4 regions of the Gottfriedia sp. NPDC057948 genome follow, and region 3 is predicted to be linked to each of the others. Evidence: riboswitches for the same ligand, from Rfam matches in the RefSeq annotation. Region 3 holds a riboswitch; each other region holds the start of a gene.
The links. A riboswitch is a leader RNA that binds a small molecule or an ion and turns the genes downstream of it on or off. The one in region 3 is predicted to bind S-adenosylmethionine.
Positions count from the first base shown of each region.

Region 1: another riboswitch for S-adenosylmethionine. It lies ahead of metK (methionine adenosyltransferase); the one in region 3 lies ahead of ACFVRR_RS01155 (LLM class flavin-dependent oxidoreductase).
Region 2: another riboswitch for S-adenosylmethionine. It lies ahead of mmuP (S-methylmethionine permease); the one in region 3 lies ahead of ACFVRR_RS01155 (LLM class flavin-dependent oxidoreductase).
Region 4: another riboswitch for S-adenosylmethionine. It lies ahead of mtnK (S-methyl-5-thioribose kinase); the one in region 3 lies ahead of ACFVRR_RS01155 (LLM class flavin-dependent oxidoreductase).

Region 1 is NZ_JBHVPN010000005.1:179,344-184,733, forward strand. It holds gene ACFVRR_RS11240 (hypothetical protein) at 1-299, shown strand, start outside; gene ACFVRR_RS11245 (hypothetical protein) at 402-566, shown strand; gene ACFVRR_RS11250 (NAD(P)-dependent alcohol dehydrogenase) at 689-1,678, opposite strand; gene metK (methionine adenosyltransferase) at 1,827-3,023, opposite strand; SAM riboswitch class I at 3,234-3,346, opposite strand; gene pckA (phosphoenolpyruvate carboxykinase (ATP)) at 3,658-5,244, shown strand.
Region 2 is NZ_JBHVPN010000006.1:145,478-150,867, reverse strand. It holds gene ACFVRR_RS12340 (DinB family protein) at 471-968, shown strand; partial or broken gene ACFVRR_RS12335 (SpoVR family protein) at 1,212-1,682, shown strand; gene ACFVRR_RS12330 (hypothetical protein) at 1,761-2,264, opposite strand; gene ACFVRR_RS12325 (hypothetical protein) at 2,461-2,730, shown strand; SAM riboswitch class I at 3,153-3,259, shown strand; gene mmuP (S-methylmethionine permease) at 3,343-4,752, shown strand; gene mmuM (homocysteine S-methyltransferase) at 4,727-5,390, shown strand, end outside.
Region 3 is NZ_JBHVPN010000001.1:237,099-242,488, forward strand. It holds gene ACFVRR_RS01145 (GerAB/ArcD/ProY family transporter) at 1-66, shown strand, start outside; gene ACFVRR_RS01150 (Ger(x)C family spore germination protein) at 63-1,154, shown strand; SAM riboswitch class I at 1,307-1,413, shown strand; gene ACFVRR_RS01155 (LLM class flavin-dependent oxidoreductase) at 1,594-2,643, shown strand; gene ACFVRR_RS01160 (ATP-grasp domain-containing protein) at 2,659-3,615, shown strand; gene ACFVRR_RS01165 (histidine phosphatase family protein) at 3,872-4,456, shown strand; gene ACFVRR_RS01170 (aldo/keto reductase) at 4,505-5,390, shown strand, end outside.
Region 4 is NZ_JBHVPN010000015.1:65,592-70,981, forward strand. It holds gene ACFVRR_RS18700 (ATP-binding cassette domain-containing protein) at 1-23, opposite strand, end outside; gene ACFVRR_RS18705 (substrate-binding domain-containing protein) at 26-1,129, opposite strand; gene mtnA (S-methyl-5-thioribose-1-phosphate isomerase) at 1,129-2,178, opposite strand; gene mtnK (S-methyl-5-thioribose kinase) at 2,185-3,360, opposite strand; SAM riboswitch class I at 3,432-3,590, opposite strand; gene ACFVRR_RS18720 (carbon-nitrogen family hydrolase) at 3,654-4,436, opposite strand; gene ACFVRR_RS18725 (pyridoxal phosphate-dependent aminotransferase) at 4,583-5,390, shown strand, end outside.

The DNA.
Region 1 (5,390 bases), on a different contig from region 3:
GTTTCCCTTCCACTCTTCCAATTCACATTACAGAGAATGGATGGCCAACCGGGAAAAATCCGTTTATACAAATTGAAAGGTCATATGAGCAACAATCAATCGTACTTGAGAAAATTATTCGAACAGTCTATTCATTGCGTCAGGAACTAAATATCACTCATTATGAATTTTTTGGTTTAAGGGATGCTGATAGTTCAAAAGACGACCTATTTCATCAATTTGGAATTATGAAGGATGATTATACTATTAAGCCTTCTTATCTCACCTTTCAAAAATTAATTAATGAATTAAGCGAGTAAATCAATTACTTCCATAAAGTTGAATGAAGTTAGTCAATTCGTTAAGACTAAAACAACGATGAATTTCATCGACTTTCTACTATTTATATGGAGGTAATATAATTGAGTAAAAAAAATAAACCCCTCATAAACGAAGAGCAAATGAAAATACAAGCAGACCTTAATAATCTCGATCCAGGGCATTCTGTGGATGAGCACCGTAAAATTGAAACGACTAATATAATGTTAGCTGGAGAAGAAATCAGACAGCAAAATGAAAATCTATAAAAAAAATCCCTCAAAAGGTCATTTTGAGGGATTTCTTTGTGTAGGCTTTCGAGGCGCAGTGTTACCGAAAATGGTAATGAGCACGGAACAAGCAGGCGTTTAACGAAGAAAGCGAGCGTTTGTCAACAGTCTGAAATTCCTCGAATGTTAATAACAACATTCCCCTTCTTATGCCCTTTTTCTACGTAACGATGTGCTTCAACAATTTGATCAAGCGGGTACTGTCGATCAATAACAGTTTTTAACTTATCCTCTTCAATAAGTGCTTTTATATAATTTAAATCTTCATTGTTCATATTTGCTACACCAAAAATAGCTTTTTTATCACTAATCAAATTACTCCATATTGCTTGAAAATAAACTGAAAGCTTCCATACAGCACTTAATAAATAAACGCCATCTTTGTTAAGCAATCTTTTACAATTTGAAAAGGAGCTCTTTCCTACCGTATCAAAAATAATGTCATAAGTTTTCTTACTCTTAGCAAAATCTTTATTTGTATAATCAATTACTTCATTTGCGCCTAAAGCCCTTACCAATTCTAAATTTGATGTACTACATAATGCGGTAACTTCTGTACCAAAATATTTAGCTAACTGAATTGCATATGTTCCAACACTTCCTGAAGCACCATAAATAAGTACTTTTTGTCCATTTTGAATAATACTTCTCCTTAGAAAGTGTAATGCAGTAAGCGCCCCAACAGGTACAGCTGCAGCTTGCTCAAAGGACATATTTATTGGTTTTTTAGCTAGAACACCTTCTTTATGTAAAGAGATATATTCAGCATTAGCTCCAAAAGTAAATCCACTATATCCAAAAACTTGATCACCTGTTTTAAAATTTCTTACGTTTTTGCCAACTGTGACTATTTCTCCAGCAAGCTCACAACCTGGTATTTGATTTTTCGGCTTAGTGAGGCCAAACATAAGTCGTGAAGGTAGCCAATACATAAAAGGAAAATCGGAGCTTCGAAGTTTTACATCTCCTGCGGTTACAGTTGTTGCGTGTATTTTAATTAATACCTCATCATCTTTTATTTTTGGTTTTTCAACTTCTGTTATTTGAAGAACTTCTGGTGGACCATATTTTGTACATATAATCGCTTTCATAGGTTCCTCCATTACAAACTTTAATTGAGTCATTTAAACCTATGAAAAATGATTTTTAAGTATACCTATATGTAGAAAAAACAGTGTGCATCTAACTAAACAAAAAAGACTGAATATAGCATATGCCATATTCAGCCTTAATCATTTATTATAGACCTGCATCAGTTTTTAAAACTTCTGCTTTATCAGTACGCTCCCAAGGAAGATCGATATCTGTACGGCCAAAGTGACCATAAGCAGCAGTTTGTTTGTAAATTGGACGACGTAGGTCAAGCATTTTAATAATTCCAGCTGGACGTAGGTCGAAGTTGTTGCGAATTACTTCAACTAATTTTTCTTCTGAAACTTTACCTGTACCAAAAGTATCAATAGCGATTGAAACTGGTTTAGCTACACCAATTGCATATGCTAATTGAACTTCAGCTTTATCAGCTAAGCCAGCAGCTACGATGTTTTTCGCAACGTAACGTGCAGCGTAAGCAGCAGAACGGTCAACTTTAGTTGCATCTTTACCAGAGAATGCGCCACCACCGTGACGAGCATATCCACCGTAAGTATCAACAATAATTTTACGACCTGTTAAACCAGCATCCCCTTGAGGTCCACCGATAACGAAACGACCTGTTGGGTTGATAAAGAATTTTGTGTTTTCATCAATTAACTCAGCTGGTACCACTGGTTTAATTACAAGTTCTTTAATATCATTTTCAATTTGAGCTTGAGTAGCTTCTGGACCATGTTGTGTTGATACAACAATTGCATCAATACGAACTGGTTTGTTGTTCTCATCATACTCAACTGTTACTTGAGTTTTTCCGTCTGGACGTAAGTAAGAAACTGTTTCATTTTTTCTAACTTCAGTTAAACGGCGAGCAATTTTGTGAGATAATGAAATTGGAAGTGGCATTAATTCAGGTGTTTCATTAACAGCAAAACCGAACATTAAACCTTGGTCTCCTGCACCGATTGCTTCAATTTCTTCATCTGTCATGCTACCTTCACGAGCTTCTAACGCTTGGTCTACACCTAGAGCGATATCTGCTGATTGCTCATCGATAGAAGTTAAAACTGCACATGTATCTGCATCAAATCCGTATTTTGCACGGTCATAACCGATTTCACGGATTGTTTCGCGAACGATTTTTGGGATATCTACATAAGTAGAAGTTGTAATTTCACCTGCAACAAGTACTAAACCTGTTGTAACTGAAGTTTCCGCTGCTACACGAGCATTCGGATCATTTGCTAAAATTGCATCAAGAATTGAATCTGAGATTTGGTCACAGATTTTATCTGGATGTCCTTCTGTAACTGATTCTGAAGTAAATAAACGACGTTGTGACATTGAGTCCCCTCCTAAATTGAATGTGACGGATCTCTTTTTTCTCAACATAAGAATAAAAAGTTTGTTCCTATTCCTATGTTTCCCATTTAAGATAAAGATAACTCAGTGTAAATTACGAAATTGCCACTGTATTTAAGTTTTGAGCAAAAAAAAAGCCTTCCTCTTATCAAATATTACATGAGGAAAGGGTTCTTGGTTATTTGCCTTTCGCTCTTATCGTCCAAGACATAAAAAAGTCTTGCATCAGGTTCAGCACCTTTCACTAAAAGTGAGGTTGCTGGGCTTCGTAGGGCCTGTATCCCTCCACCTACTCGGGATAAGAGAGTATCCGTATGAAAAGTATCATATTAAAATTTCACTTTCTTGTCAACAATTTTCATCATAACTTAAACATAATTCTACAATAACTTTATCTCTACATTCATTTCTATTTAATGGGAAATTACTAATTATTATACTTACATTTAATAACTTACATCATTTGATAAGTAAAGTTTACTCAAATTTATTTTTTAATCAAATTCATAACACATTTTGCCAACTAATAGTATACACTATTAAAATAAATGTGTTATACTATTTATCGAGATACCTACATGGCAGACAAATTATATTTAAAGGATGGTATTAGTATATGAAGACAGTTGATGTAAACTTTGAATTAAACGAATTACTTACTAGTAATCAAGTGTATAACCAACTAAGCGTTTCTGAGTTAGTTGAAAAAGTCCTAACAAGACAAGAAGGAATTTTAACGTCAACAGGAGCAGTTAGCGTTTCAACAGGCAAATATACTGGACGTTCACCTAAAGATAAATTTATTGTTCAAGAGGCATCTGTTGAAAATTTAATCGATTGGGGTTCAGTAAATCAACCAATCTCTGCTGACGTATTCGAAAAATTATATAGCAAAGTACTTAATTACTTAAAAGATCGTAACGAATTATTCTTATTTAAAGGATTTGCTGGTGCTGACACGGAGTATCGTTTACCAATCCAAGTAATTAACGAATTTGCATGGCACAACTTATTTGCTCATCAATTATTTATTCGCCCAACTGAGCAAGAGCTTCAAACTCATGAAGCAGAATTTACAATTGTTTCTGCTCCAACATTTAAAGCAGACCCAGTAGTTGATGGAACAAATTCAGAGGCATTTGTTATTGTATCATTTGAAAAGAAAATTATCTTAATTGGTGGTACGGAATATGCTGGAGAAATGAAAAAATCTATTTTCTCAATCATGAATTTCCTATTACCACAAAATAATGTTTTACCAATGCACTGTTCTGCTAACGTAGGTAGCGAAGGCGATGTAGCATTATTCTTTGGACTTTCAGGAACTGGTAAAACTACATTATCTGCTGATGCAGACCGTAAGTTAATCGGTGATGATGAGCACGGCTGGTCAGATAATGGTGTATTCAATATTGAAGGCGGTTGCTACGCTAAATGTAGCAATTTAACATTTGAAAAAGAGCCACAAATTTTCTCTGCAATTAAATTTGGTACAGTGTTAGAAAATGTTGTTGTTAAATCTGATAGCCGTTTAGCTGACTATGATGATACAACTTTAACAGAAAATACTCGTGCTGCATACCCAATGCAAGCAATTCAAAATATCATTGAGCCAAGTGTTGCTGGTCATCCGCATGCAATTATCTTTTTAACTGCTGATGCATTTGGAGTATTACCTCCAATCAGTAAATTAACAAAAGAGCAAGCTATGTACCACTTCTTAAGTGGATTTACTAGTAAATTAGCAGGTACTGAGCGTGGTGTTACTTCTCCACAAGTAACATTCTCAACATGTTTCGGATCACCATTCTTACCGCTTCCAGCTGTAGAATATGCAAAAATGCTTGGTGAAAAAATTGAAAAGCATAATGTAAATGTATTCTTAGTAAACACTGGTTGGACTGGTGGAGAATACGGCGTAGGTAAACGTATGAATCTATCTTACACAAGAGCAATGGTTCACGCTGCACTTGAAGGTGATTTAAACAACATTGAAACTACTCAAGATGAGTTTTTCGGTTTAGCAATTCCAACTCATGTACCTGGTGTACCTGATAGCGTATTAGTCCCTTCAACAACTTGGGAAGATAAATCAGCTTATGATCAAAAAGCTCTTGAATTAGTAACTAAATTCAAAGAAAACTTCAAAAAGTTTGAAGGCTTTGATGCTCAATTAGCTGAACTTGGCGGACCTTTAAAATAATCTAATAAAGTAAAATGTAAGGGCTGTCCAATAAGTCGGGATTTATGACTTATTGGCAGCCTTTTTTTATTTTCAGTATTAAAAAACAACCTCACTCATTAAAAGGAAAATATTAACATTTAAAGAATAAGTTTAAAGTAAGATTA
Region 2 (5,390 bases), on a different contig from region 3:
GATTTACACACATTAATATTTCAATATTAACATAATAGTTAGTGATAATCAAATTATCCTAAATAAAAGGACATTCCTAATTTATATAACTAATTAATAAAACCTACTTATGCAACTAACGCATGCGTTTGTTGCATAAAAGATTTATTAATCTTAGTATTCATTTTCAATTCATATCTTTTTAATTATTTGTAGAATTTTTGTTTGGGTTCTTACGTTTTCTACTATTAAAAAGAAATCCTCCCATAATCTATTGACTTAGAGTTTACTCAAAACAATATAATTAAAAAAAGATATGAAAAAGTACTGTAATTAGTAAAAAATTGGGTCTTTATCATCATATGGTTCAGATGGAAAATTCGATTTGATTAATGTTAACAGTGATTTTTTCTATTAAATATTTAGATAATAGAAAGGGATAGAACAATAAATTTAGTAAAATAGAAATAAAAATGTTGGGAGTCGGTAATATGGAGCAGTCAAATAAAGCATTTAGTGACACACTAGTAAAATCATTAAGAGGAGAACGTGGTCATCTTCCTATCAAGAATGCTTTGTTGGATATAGACATGGATCTTGCTGGAAAAAGAATAGAGGAGCTACCTTATACTATTTATCAATTAGTCAAACACATGACATACTGGCAAGAATTCCTCTTATTATTCGCACAAGGAGAGAGGCCTGAATTACCTTCTGATGTGAAAGAAAGCTGGCCTGTTGAAGAAGGACCTAGTAATGAGGAAGAGTGGAAACAGATTATTCAGTATTTTCTTCAAGGAATAGAACAGGCATGTACGATTGCTCAAACTGTTCAATTGGACAAATCATTAGAGAAATGGCCAGGCGAATCCCCAGGTGGTGTACTACGCAATATTGCATCTCACAACTCCTATCATTTAGGTGAAATCGTACTAATACGCAGATTATTTAGTGCTTGGCCACCACCAACCGGAGGATATCCTGCCTAAACTTTGGATCAATAGTGAATTCATGGAAGCCAATTGAAATTCACTATAAAGGTTAGTTGAGTCAACAATTGGGGGGCATTTCATAGTTCATTATGACTAACGCATGTGTTCGTATTATAAGGACAACTAGTTAAATTACTAGTTGTCCAATTTTTTTATGGTCTTATGACTAAAGTAGTCAGGGTGGTAGCAGAAGTATCAAAGAAGCATGCAGAATATCAAAAAGAAGATCGTTGAGAGAAACAAGGCTGGGAAAGTTTTTGGCACATTCGCATCATGCGTGAACTAAATCTCGATTCAAATGAAGCAATAGAATATGGGAAACTAAACGCAGGAGTAGTTCAACCTTCTAAAACAAGTATTAATCCATACTACTTAGGACTAAGAATGTTTGAAGATATTGAAGAGCGATATAATAATCCAACAAAAGAAATGCGTGAGTTGGGTGTTAAACCTGGCAGCGGAAGAGATAAAATGTTTGAAGTACGAGAATTAGAATCTGATAGTTCATTTATACGAAACTACTTAACGAAAGATCTTGTCATGCGAGAAGACATGTATTTATTCCAGCGACAAGGTAAGGAATATAAAGTTACTGATAAAGCATGGGAGAATGTAAGAGACCAACTTGTTGTTAGTCGGGTAAATGGCGGATTCCCATATATCGTTGTTCAAGAGGGCGATTACTTAAAAAATGGTGAGCTTTATTTGAAGCTTGAATAAAATTTCCTAAAGGTTGTCTAATTAGACAACCTTTTTAGTTCAAAAATCAATATTTAAATTTAACAGATCCTATTTATTAAAAATTACTTGGACATCTCTTGTAGAAAGATCAATTTCCTTAATTACTAAGTCATCATACCAATCACCGAGAGCAACTACTCTCTTAAATGTATCAATATAAAACTCTCTTGAAAAATTTGTTTCATAAAAATCTATATTTTTATTATTTCGATATTCGCGCATATATTCTTCAGCAAATTGTGGAGCGTCAGACCAGAATTTTTTGACATTATTTTCAATGCAATTATTAATATATTTGATACATTCTTTATCATTTTCAATTTTTAAAATGTGTTCTTTAAATTCACCATCTTCATCCAATAGAAAACCTTTATCATCACTATAAAATTCCTCTAATAAACTAAAATTTACAATAAAATGGTCTACGTGATCTCTAAATGTTTCATCCATAATTCTATTTTCAGCAAATCGTTCAAATGCCTGTTCTTCCGACTCAGCATTGACAGCTACACAAATATCTGGACCCGCATACACTACAAATGTTTTCTCCATTGTTTTTCTCCTTCGTATCGAATTTATATCTTCTTTAATCGTAATAGAAATACTGATAAAAAACTAGGCGAACTAAACAAAAACGCTCCTTATCATGTTTATATAAAAATGAAATTCAATTTATTAGGAGCTTGAAAAAGAAAGAATTTTAGAATTTAATAATACATATTTTATATTTTTTGTAGGGGGGATCGTATTGCAACTAATTCTTTCGTGGATTAAAGACGCGCCATATAAAGGGAAATCTGTAGATAAAGACAACAATGCCTTAAATGGTTACTTCTTAGCAGAACAAAAGAAAAAGAATTTTGTTAAAGTATACTCAAATGGCCACCTTATGACCTGTTATAAGTTCCCAAAAATAAAAATACCATTTAAGTCAAAAATGCATAGTTGGGAGAATCTTTCGTTCTGTGGGTATGTGGTAATGAAGCGAATTTTTGTTAAAATATTATTACTTTTATGAGGTTTTAAATAGAGTTTATTTAAAGAATTAAATGAGATAAGGTGTGGATTAATTTTGAAAAAAGAACAAAAGGCTCTTTTTAAAGAAATTGAAAATATTCAAGTAAAGTCTATGAGAGAATCGCCTTCGTGCCAAGCTTTTAAGACATTGTCTTATCTTTAGAAACTAAAAATATCTACTATTATAGAGTTGCCATTCACAGACTTAGAAAATCTAATTTTTTGAATTCTAGGTTGGTAGTCTTAATTTTTGTCTGTCTAAAAACTGAAAAAAACCTAAATTAAAACCTTTTGGGTTTGGTGGTTTGACAGTTTCGTTCATAAGAAATGATAAAACAGTAAGTCAATAATAGATAATTTTTTAAAAAAACAGAATTATCTTGACAATTATTGAATGGATTGATATGGTTATAAAAAAAATATTTCTTATCCAGAGAGGTGGAGGGACTGGCCCTTTGAAGCCTCAGCAACAGGTCTGCTTAAGTAGACACTGTGCTAATTCCAGCGGGTGATAACCTGATAGATGAGAGCTTCCGTTTTTATTTGTCAGTAGCGCACTCTTTTTTAGAGTGCGTTTTTGTTTTTTCTGGATAGTAACTAAAGGAGAGTAGTAATGGGGAACAAAAATGGGCAAGAATTTCAAAGGAACATGCAAGCACGTCATTTAGTCATGCTATCACTTGGTGGGGTGATTGGAACTGGCTTATTCTTAAGCTCGGGCTACACTATTCAACAAGCTGGCCCGTTTGGAACAATACTATCCTATCTGATTGGTGCGCTAGTGGTTTATCTAGTTATGCTATGTTTAGGAGAGCTTTCCGTACATATGCCTGAAACGGGCTCATTTCACAGTTATGCAGTTAAATACATTGGACCGGGTACAGGGTATACAGTAGCCTGGTTGTATTGGTTAACTTGGACTGTTGCTTTAGGTTCTGAATTTACAGCCGCAGGATTACTTATGAAGCGATGGTTTCCATCGATTAATGTTTGGATATGGAGTGCTATTTTTGCTATTTTGATCTTTGTATTAAATGTCATGACTGTTAAATTTTTCGCCGAATCCGAATTTTGGTTTTCATCGATAAAGGTTATAGCTATTGTGATTTTTATTGTTTTAGGAGCAGCGGCAATGCTAGGGTTTCTTCCGATGAGTCATTCAAAAGCAGCACCATTATTTTCTAATTTTACAAGTGGAGGTTTATTTCCTCATGGTGCTACGGGTATTATAACAACGATGCTTGCGGTTAATTTTGCTTTTTCGGGAACAGAATTAATAGGCATTGCAGCGGGAGAAACCGCGAACCCGGAAAAAATGATACCGAAGGCCATTCGAACTACTCTGTGGAGATTGATCATCTTTTTTGTAGGAACGATTTTTGTTTTATCTGCATTATTGCCTATTTCCGATGCTGGTGTATTAGAGAGCCCTTTTGTTGCAGTTCTAGAACGAATTGGGGTGCCATATTCAGCTGACATAATGAATTTCGTTATCTTAACAGCTATTTTATCTGCGGCAAACTCAGGCCTTTATGCCTCTTCTAGAATGCTTTGGTCGCTTGCTAATAAGAATACGATATCTCCGATTTTCGGAAAAATGACGAAGCAAGGTGTTCCAATCAACGCCGTCATTTTCAGCATGGTGGGTGGAGCTTTGGCTTTGCTCTCAAGTATTTGTGCACCAGATACTGTCTATATCGTACTTGTTTCCATTTCAGGTCTAGCAGTAGTTGTAGTTTGGATGAGTATTAGTGCTTCCCAGTTCCTATTTCGCAGACAATTTTTGAAAGAAGGAAATTCTGAAAAGGACTTGATTTATCGGACACCACTGTATCCATTAGTACCAATTGCTTCTTTTATCCTTTGTCTGGCATCGTGTATAGGAATTGCATTCGATCCAACACAGAGAATTGCCTTATATTGCGGCATACCGTTTATTTTGTTTTGCTATGGAAGTTATTATCTAACAAAAAATTTTAAAAAGAGGGGCGTAGATTATGTCGAACAAAGTCAATCCAATTGATGCTATATTATCCCAACATCCCATTATGCTTCTTGACGGAGCATTAGCTACAGAATTGGAGGCGCATGGATGTAATTTGGACGATCCCCTTTGGTCGGCACGTGTGTTACTAGAAAATCCGGAACTGATTTATCAGGTTCATTCGGACTATTTTCGTGCTGGTGCGGACTGTGCCATAACAGCAAGCTATCAAGCTACTATTAGTGGTTTATCCGCGCGTGGAATACAAGAACAGGAAGCTTTGGAATTAATTAAGAGAACGGTGTTACTTGCAAGAAGGGCAAGAGATGATTTTTGGAAGGAAAATAAGCAAACGAATAGGCCTAAACCATTGGTTGTTGCATCGGTTGGGCCGTACGGGGCTTACCTTGCAGATGGTTCAGAGTATGTAGGCAATTATGGTGTGACAGATAAAACATTAGCAGACTTTCACCGTTTAAGAATGTCAGCGTTAATAGAAGCAGGTGCAGATCTATTGGCATTTGAAACGATCCCTTCCTTGCAAGAAGCAAGAGTATTAGATATATTATTACGTGAGTATCCAGAAACATATGCGTGGCTTTCCTTTTCATTAAAAAATGAGAAAGAGATTAGTGAAGGTGTGAAACTCGTAGAGTGTGCAAGAGTTTTTGAGAAAA
Region 3 (5,390 bases):
CGTTTTCCTGCTGAAGTCATATTAGTAGTGTTAATTTTTTTCTTATCACGGAGGCAAAGAGCATGAAACGTATTTTAACGTTGTTGCTAATTATGGAATTAAGTTTTATGTCTGGTTGCCAATTACTCGATGTTGATAAACGTTTTTTTGTCGTAGGGATAGGAATTGATCATACCGATGAAGATGGCGTCTACCTTGTGTCAGTAAAATTAGCCATCCCTACAGCACAAATTGGAGCCGGAAAATCTAAATTTCAAATTATTTCTCAAAAATCAACCTCAGTTTCTGAGGCAATTAGAATAATCCAATCTTTAGTAGATAAAAAATTAGATTTTGCTCAATGTAGGGTAATCGTGATCGATAAAGAGCTACTAGTTGAAAACCAAATTGATTTGATGAAGTGGTTTATTAAACGGCCAGATATTCAAGGTGTTGCTTATGTAGCTGTAGGAGAACCTACTGCAAAAGAAGTTTTATCATGGAGGGTTAAATCAGAGAGATTAGCGGGTAACGCTCTTGTGTTAGCTTTTAATGAAGAATCAAATAGGTCACCATATGTAATGTCAGAGATACTTAATGATTATTATATGCGATTGATAGAAAACGGTATAGATCCATATTTACCTATTATTGAACCGTTCGATAGTTCCTTTAAAATTAATACTTCCGCAGTTTTTAAAGGAACAAAATTTAAAGCAGTATTAAATCGTGATGAAACAAGGATGCTTAATGAGCTCTTAAATACCAAAGTAACAACATTAATTAGTGTTGGAAAAGGAAAAAATCAATTTTACATAAGTGCTGAAAATACGAAAACTGACATGAAAATTGTTATGCCTAAAAATAAAAAGCCATATCTAGACGTTCATATAAAAGTAAAAGGATTCATTGAGGAATCTAAAAAGACACTACATCAAGATAGAGAATTGAAAGAGTATGAGAAAAAAGCATCAATCATTATGAGCTCAAGAACAAAAAAATTTCTAGAACGTCTACAGGAATTAAATGTTGATCCACTTGGACTTGGGTTAAACTATCAAGCAAAATACGGAGTGACAAAAAAAGAAATAAATAAGTGGAAAGAAATTTATCCGAAACTTAAATTTCGAGTAAAAACAGAAGTGAAACTAAAGGGAACTGGTACGATGTATTAACTTCGATTTAATGGCAATGAATAATTGTAAAATTTTATTTTTTCTAATAAATACATCGAAGAAAGCGCTATCTTAATAAAAATGTTTAATTCCCCGTATTGACAATCTGTTTACTAGGATTTATGATTCACTTAAAGAAATTACATAATTCAAACTTATCGAGAGTGACCGAGGGATCAGGCCCTATGACGTCCGGCAACCTCCTTATTTAGGAACGGTGCCACTTCCTGCAGAATGAAATCATTCTGATAGATAAGTCGAAAACATTTGTTTCCGATGCCTCTTTCTGAATGAAAGAGGCTTTTTGTATTCGTAATGATTTACATTGGAGGTTGACATTACTCGTAGTATCTTGATTTTGAGACGAATTTCATAAAACTAAACCCAACTTAACCAATGCGAAAACTAGACAATTTAGAGGGTGAAGGAGAGAATAGAAATGAAATATGGTTTTTGGTTACCGATTTTTGGAGGATGGTTACGTAATGTAGATGACGAAAGCATGCCACCAACATTTGAATATGCTAAAGAGGTCATTCAATCAGCTGAAAGATGGGGATATTCGACTACTTTAATTGCTGAATTATATTTAAACGATATTAAAGGTCCAGAGCATGATTCACTTGAAGCTTGGTCAACAGCAGCGGCACTTGCTGCAGTAACGGAAAAAATCGAAATTATGACCGCGATTCGTCCAGGTTTTCATAATCCTGCAGTAACAGCAAAAATGGCTGCTAATATCGATCAAATCAGTAACGGCCGTTTTACGCTAAACGTCGTTTCTGCATGGTGGGCAGAAGAAGCTCGTCAATATGGCGGTATTTTTACAGAACATGATGAACGCTATGCCCGTACAGAGGAGTTTATTGATGTCCTAAAAGGCTTATGGACAGAAGAAACGTTCAATTATTCAGGAAAATTTTACGACTTAAAAGATACGAAACTTGCTCCAAAACCTGTACAAAGACCAAACCCGATTCTTTATGCAGGTGGTGAAAGTGAAAAAGGTAAGCAAACAATTGTTGAAAAATGTGACGCTTATGTGATGCACGGTGGAACAGTTGAAGAAATTAATCAGAAAGTAACAGATATGAAAGTACGCCGTGAACAAACTGGCAATGCACCTTTAAGTTCTTTCGGTATGGCTGCTTATGTTATTTGTAGAGATACAGAAGAAGAGGCTTTGGCTGAGCTTGAAAAAATTACAACAGTGAAAGATTCAAGCGGTTATGCTGGTTTTAAAGACTTCACGACAAAATCACAATTAGAACAACAAATACAATTACAAGATTACTCAGTTTCAAATCGTGGTCTTAGAGCAAATCTAGTAGGAACACCAGAGTTAATTGCAGACCGAATTTTACAATATGAAGAAGCTGGCTTAGACTTATTATTATTACAATTTTCACCTCAACTAGAAGAAATGGAACGATTTTCAAAGCAAGTTATGCCATTAGTAGAACAAAAACGTAGTTTAATAAAAAGCTAGAAAGGGGATTTAAAGATGAGTAAAGTATATGTAATTCATGAAAATAGTGAGTGGACTGTGCATTTAACAAAAAGATTAGAGGAGCTTGGAGTTCCTTATGAGGAATGGCATCTAGACGAAGGTACGGTAGATTTATCATCAGAACCACCAGAAGGGATCTTTTATAGCAGAATGAGTGCTTCTTCTCATACACGTGATCATCGTTTTGCAGCTGAATTTACTGGGCAAGTATTAGCTTGGCTTGAAGCACATGGTCGTACGGTGTTAAATGGAACGAATGCCTTGAAGCTAGAAGTTAGTAAGGTTTTACAATATTTAGAGTTAAACAAATATGGTGTTAAAACGCCAAAAACGATTGCAGCTGTTGGTAAAGAAAACATTCTTAAAGCAGCTAGTAGCTTTGAAGGACAGTCATTTATTACGAAGCATAATCGTGCAGGTAAAGGGCTAGGTGTCCAGTTATTCCAGAGTGTTGATGCTTTAAAAGCTTATGTCGAAGGACCGACTTTTGAAGAACCGGTCGATGGTATTACACTGATTCAAGAATACATCAAATCACCTGAAAACTACATCACTCGTTGCGAGTTTGTTGGCGGAAACTTTGTTTATGCTGTTAAAGTAGATACTTCGGAAGGGTTTGAACTATGCCCAGCGGATGCATGCCAAATTGGTGATTTATTCTGTCCGGTAGGAGAAGAAGTAGAAGAGAAGCCTAAGTTCCAAATTGTTGAAGGTTTTGACGACGAAATTTTAGAGAAATATAAAGAAGTTCTAGTTAAAAATAGTATTCAAGTTGCCGGAATCGAATTTATCCGAAATGCTGAAGGTGAAATTTATACTTACGATATCAATACAAATACCAACTATAACTCAGATGCAGAAGAAAAAGCTGGGAAATTCGGAATGCTTGAAGTAGCTTTATTCTTAAAGAAGACTTTGGAAGAAAAATATAGTACAACAGCAGCGTCTTAATTTGCAATTATCGCTTTGAAATTAAAAAAGGTTCAAACCGAAGTATAACAAGGGTTTGGGCCTTTTTATGTTCAAATTTTTTTGTTTTTCAATATTTTTTCAAATCTTTTACTTGAAATTAAGAGTAAAAGGCATTCATTTAAGAGGAATATGCTAACGATTAAAAATATAATATTAGATTGTAAGTTAATCTCTAATTTTGAAACAAAACCTGTTACCCGAAACTTATTTTTTAGATTAGAAAAGGGGGATACGAATGAAAAAGACTTTGTATCTAATGAGACATGGACAAACACTATTTAATAGTAGAAGGAAAATTCAAGGCTCGTGTGATTCACCTCTAACAGAATTAGGAATTAAACAAGCAGAGGCCGCTGCATTGTATTTTAAAGAACAAAATATTATTTTCGATCATGCCTATTGTTCTACATCAGAAAGAGCGAGTGATACGCTAGAGATCGTGACAGAATTGTCGTATACAAGATTAAAAGGCTTAAAAGAATGGAATTTCGGAACGTTCGAAGGTGAGAGTGAAGATTTAAATCCACCGTTACCGTATGGTGACTTTTTTGTTAAGTTTGGTGGAGAAGATCAAAAAGAACTGCAACAAAGAATGGCTACTACATGTCAAAAAATAATGGAAGAGGATAATGAAGTGGTATTAGCTGTTTCTCATGGAGCAGCATTGCGAAATTTTATGAGGCATTGGGAACATAAAAGCTCTATTACACAACAAGATCGAATTGGAAATTGTTGCATCCTAAAATTTGAGTATGAGAACAGGGAATTTAAATTAGTAGAGATTATCAATCATAATTTTAGTGATGTAGTCCAAGTATAGTTATTTTAGATTAATAGATTACATATTTCTGAAAGTGAGGATATAAAAATGGAATACACAAAACTTGGAAATACAGGATTAGAAATATCTAGACTTTGCCTTGGTTGTATGGGATTTGGTGATGCTAAACGTTGGATCCATCCATGGGTAATCGATGAGGAGAGTAGCCGTACAATCATTAAAAAGGCACTAGACTTAGGTATCAACTTTTTTGATACGGCGAATGTCTATTCAGATGGTACTAGTGAAGAATTTGTTGGAAGAGCTTTAAAAGATTATGCCAATCGGGATGGAATAGTACTTGCTACGAAGGTATATTTCCCTATGCACAAAGGTCCTAACGGTTCAGGACTTTCCAGAAAGCATATTATGAGTGAAATTGATAAAAGTCTTAAACGCCTCGGAACAGATTATGTGGATTTATATCAAATCCATCGTTGGGATTATAACACACCAATCGAAGAAACAATGGAGTCACTTCATGATTTAGTGAAGGCTGGTAAGGTAAGATATATCGGTGCTTCCGCTATGTACGCATGGCAGTTTCTGAAGTCTCTACATGTTGCAGAGAAAAATGGATGGACCAAATTTGTCTCGATGCAAAACCATCTGAACCTCATATACCGTGAAGAGGAAAGGGAGATGCTGCCACTTTGTAAGGAAGAAAATATTGGCGTCATTCCGTATAGTCCACTCGCGTCAGGAAGATTGACACGTGATTGGTCAAATACGACGCTAAGATCTGAAACTGATGAAACTCAAAAATCTAAATACGGTGCAACTGAAAATACGGATCGACTTGTTGTGGAGCGTGTTGCAGAGATTGCTGAAAAACATGGAGTAACAAAATCAAACATAGCTCTTGCCTGGTTACTGCAGAAAGAGCCAGTATCAGCGCCAATTATTGGGGCTACTAAAATTTCACATCTAGAAG
Region 4 (5,390 bases), on a different contig from region 3:
ACAGATTCTAGTTTAATAGTCATCTTTAGTTCCCCTTATCTAATTTCTCCATCCATGGTGAAGTTGCAGCTTGTGAAGGTATCCAGTTATTACTATATTTCCTTAGATCACTAACTTTAATTGGAGTATTTGGAAGCTCCTCTTTCTCTATTAATTTAGGTTCTAAAGAATATATATCTGGCGTTTCTTCTCCAGCTATTTTTTGATATAGGAATCTAGATTGAACTTCTCCAATCTCTCCCGGATCACTTGCAGCTGAAGTAACCCACGGTGAATTTTTTTCTTGAATTAATTGAAGATCTTCATCACTTAAATCAATTCCGTAAACTTTTACTTCATTACGTCCAGCTTGTTGAATTGCTTTTGTAGCCCCTTTTGCAAACTCATCCCAAGTTGCAAAAATAGCATCAAGCTGACCTTTAGGATATTTCTTTAATAAAGCTTCTACTTGAGCTTGTGTATCAAGCATCGTATTACTACTTGCTTTTCCGAATCTGGCAACCTCTCTTATATTCGGATAACGTTTATAAAATGCATCAAGAATAACTTTTCTGCGCTCCATCGGTGTAAAACCACCTACCCAAATTGTTGCGATATTCCCTTTTCCGTTTAATCCTTCTGCTAAACTCTTTAAACTTTTCCATGCTAAACTGTAATCATCTTGGTCAATTACTGTAACACCAGGAATATTTAAATCACTATCAAAAGAAACAACTGGAATGCCTGCAGCTAACGCTTTTTTCACACCTTTTTCTAATGTTTCTTTTCGCCCATGATCGATTAAAATTCCATCAACCTTAGAATTGACGGCTGTATCTAAATTGGAGGCCATCTTTGCTAAATCATTATCAGCATTATATACTTGTACTTCTCCACCAAATTTCCCAACTTGTTTTTTCACGCCATCGATATATTGTGAAGAAAAAGTTCCAATTGAAAACTCCATAATTAAAGCAATTTTTGTTTTCTTTTTTATTGCTTCAGGAATTTCAGAATTGCTACTTGCGGATACTTTCTTTACTTCAGTACTAGCATTTTCAGATTTTTTGGTTGAAACTACATTTTGTTCATTTGCACAAGCTGTTAATAATACTGATGCAATTGATAGTGTTGCAATAATTTTTTTCATTACTCTTCCTCCCAACTTTTAAACGTTTCTTTATAATCGCTAGAAACAATGCCTTTTTCCGTAATAATCGCAGTTATTAATTCATTCGGCGTCACGTCAAACGCTGGGTTTAGTACATCGATTCCTTCAGGGGCAATTTGAACATTTCCGATATGCGTTACTTCAGTACGATCACGTTGTTCAATGACAATTTCATTCCCTGTTTCGATTGTTAAATCGATTGTTGATAAAGGAGCAGCTACATAAAATGGGATTTGGTAAAAGTTAGCTAAAATTGCTAATTGTAATGTTCCAATTTTATTAGCAGTGTCTCCGTTAGCAGTAATGCGATCAGCACCAACAATAACTGCATCTACTTTTTTATTTTGTAATAAGTAGCCGACCATATTATCAGTTAATAATGTAACCGGGATACCACTTTGGTTCAATTCCCAAGAGGTTAGTCTTGCACCTTGAAATACTGGTCTTGTTTCTGTTGCATAAGCCGAAATTTCCCAGCCTTTTTCTTTTGCTAAGTGAAGTGGAGCTAAAGCTGTTCCGTATCGACTTGTCGCGATACTCCCTGCGTTGCAATGAGTTAATACTGCTGCTCCGTCATGTAATAATGTTAATGCGTTTTCACCGATTTCTTTGCAAGTTGCTTCATCTGCTACATGTAATTTAATTGCTTCTTCCATGATGATTAATTTAGCTTCGGATACTGTCACTGCTTCTTTACTAGAGCTAATTAGTTTTTCAACGGCCCATGCTAAATTTACTGCAGTTGGTCTAGCACTAATTAGTTCATCCGCTAATAATCTAGCTTGTTGATGAAATTCATTAACTTGTTCAGTTTGAAGTTCTCGAACACCTAAATATAGTCCATACGCAGCAGCTAAACCAATTGCTGGTGCTCCTCTTACTTGTAATTTTACGATTGCTTCACGTACATCTAATAATGTCGTTGCATCAAAATAGCGTATTTCAGTTGGTAATTTAGTTTGGTCTAAAATTTTTAAACTTTCACCGTTCCATTGTAATGATTCAGGTATTTGCTGTAATGCAGTCATCGATTATTACTCCAATCCAATAAGTAAATTTCCAATATTTCTAATAGTAAATCTATTTTTTATACAATAAACTCCGAATTTTAAGACTTTTTTCTTTGCTTCAATTTTTTGATTATGTTCCAGTGAATCAATATCTTCAACGTGAGCAAGACCGATACTTCTTCGGATTAATTCACATCCAATAACCCCAATTGCATCCACCCAATATCCTTCTAACTTTTCTTTTATTAGAGCTTTTTGGTTAAATGGTCTAACGCTATGCTCTTCCCATAGTCGGATAAATGTTTCATTAAACACTTTTTCAATGTTTAAAATGTGTTCAATAATTTCGTCTTTTAGTTCAGTACGGCTGAAAAGTTGAAAAAGTAAATTTGCTTGAATTTGCCCTAAATCAAATCCGATTGGTCCGACAAATGCAAATTCCGGGTCAATTACTTTTGTTTCTGTTTCAGATACGAAAATGCTTCCCGTATGTAAATCACCATGTAATAAAGCTTCTTTTTTCGATAAGAAATCTAATTTTAGTTTCGCAACCTCAATTTGTAGATCTGCATCATTCCATAGTTCTTTAATTTCTTCTGTTAATTCTTCTTCAAAACTATTTGTTTCACTGTTAAAAAATGGATCTGTATACACAAGATTTTCTGTTATATCACATAAGTCAGGATTATTAAAAAGATACTCTAGCTCTTTTTTCTTAGCTGGTGAAGTTCCAAAGTCTGAAGTGAAAAATAATGACTTTGCTAAAAATTCACCGATATGTTCAGCTAAAAACGGATAGCTTTTTTTCTCAATGAAACCTTTTCGTAGAATTTGTAAGTGTGAAAGATCCTCCATTACAGTTACGGCTTGATCTTCGTCATGCTCTAAAATTTTAGGTGCATGTAATGGGATTAACTCATTGTATATTTTTGTCGCATTACTCTCGATCGTAGCTCGCTTTAATGTAAGTGGCCAGCTTTCACCAACAACTTTTGCATATGGTAGAGCCTGTTTTATAATTAACCCTTTCTCGCTTCCTACTGGATTAACTTTAAATACTAAATTTAAATTCCCATCCCCAATTTCTATACATTCACATAGTTCATTTTTAAAATAGCCAAGTTTTTGTAAATAAGTAATTGCAGTTGCTTCTGTTAAAGGTCTATATTCTTTTCGTTCAATGACAGTCACCAAATTCATCCCCCTTGAATTTTGCAAAATAAAAAGCCTCTTTTCCGAGACGAAAAGAGGCAATACTAATTGACTTTCGTCTCTTATCTACCAGAAAATTTCTTTTCTGTTGGAATTAGCACCGTGCCTTACTGAACATTTAAGCTCAGGCGTAAACAATACGCCCCATTTCACAATGGTATTATGGTCGGTTGCTGGGCATCGTCGGGCCAAATCCCTCCGCCTACTCGAAATAAGAGTTCGCATATTTGATTTTATATTCGTATTTTAGTTTATTGATTTTTAATTTGTCAATTACTTTTTTAAAACTTTTTGTAAATTTCTTCTTTTCTGTCTTCAAAAATAGGGATTGTACCGCGTACTTCATCAACTTTTTTTGAATCAATTTCGCCATAAACGATTTCTTCATTCGTGCTACCTTTGGTTACTACCTCTCCCCAAGGGTCAATGATCATTGATCCTCCACCAAATGTATTTGCTAAATCTTTTCCTACTCGATTACATGCAACAACATAACACTGATTTTCGATTGCTCTTGCTTTTAGTAAGATTTCCCAATGATTCATTCTTTGAATTGGCCATTCGGCAACAAAAAATAAAACTTTTGCACCCTTTTGCGAATGAGCTCCAATCCATTCAGGAAAACGCAAATCATAGCAAACAAATCCTGCAGCCGTTAATCCATCGATTTCAAAAAGGCCATCTGTTTCCCCTGATTGAAGATAGTGATGCTCGTTCATTAACTGGAACAAATGAACTTTATCATAAGTTTTTACTAATTCACCAGTACTGCTAATAACAATTAATGTATTCGTAACACCATTTTCTCTTGCAATTGGGAACGAACCAGCAATCAATATTACATTATTTGATTTTGCGATGGATTGAAGTTCAGAAATAATCACTTCTTGTTCACCTGTGTGCAAACCAATTTCTTCCAGACAATAGCCTGTTGTCCATAGCTCAGGTAGTACGATTACACGAATATTTTCTTTAATAGCTTCGTTTATTTGAGTTTTCATTTTCTCTAAATTAGTCTTTGATTCACCTAAAATAACGTCAGATTGAATACACGCAATTTTAATCACAATTTATTCACCCTATTCTAAATTTTATAGACATTTTTAAATCGAGCATATATGATGGTGAAAGTTATTGCAACAGTCGTTCATGAAAATCAGTCGATTAAGAAACGATCTATTCAAATTAATTTTATTATATTTTTGGAGTGATTAACTTGAATCATAGTAAACTATTAAACAATTTACCAAAACAATTTTTTGCTTCACTAGTCCAAAAAGTGAATCAGTCAATTAATAATGGTCATGATGTCATTAATCTTGGTCAAGGAAATCCCGATCAACCTACACCCGACCATATTATAAAAGCATTACAAAAGTCTGTTGAAAACCCTTTAACTCATCGTTATTCTCCGTTTAGAGGAATGAGCTCTTTAAAAAATGCTGTTGTAGAATTTTATAAACGAGAGTATGATGTTGATTTAGACCCAGAGGAAGAAGTAGCCATATTATTCGGTGGAAAAGCTGGATTAGTAGAGCTACCACTTTGTTTATGTGACGAAGGAGATACAATTTTAGTTCCAGACCCAGGCTATCCAGACTATTTATCTGGTATATCTCTTTCAAAAACAGTTCCATACATGCTTCCATTACTTGAAGAAAATCAATTTTTACCAGATTATAAATTAATTCCTCAAGATGTTTTGGATGCTAGTAAAATATTATTTATCAATTATCCAAATAATCCCACAGGTGCTATAGCATCTGAAGAATTTTTTAAAGAAACAGTTGCGCTTGCAAAAAATAATCAGATTACTGTTTGTCATGATTTTGCTTACGGTGCATTTGGTTTTGACGGCAAAAAACCTTTAAGTTATCTTCAAACTCCAGGAGCAAAGGAATGCGGGATTGAAATTTATACCCTTTCTAAAACTTATAATATGGCTGGTTGGAGAATTGGTTTTGCAGTTGGAAATAAAGAGATTATTTCAGCAATTAATCTTTTACAGGATCATCTTT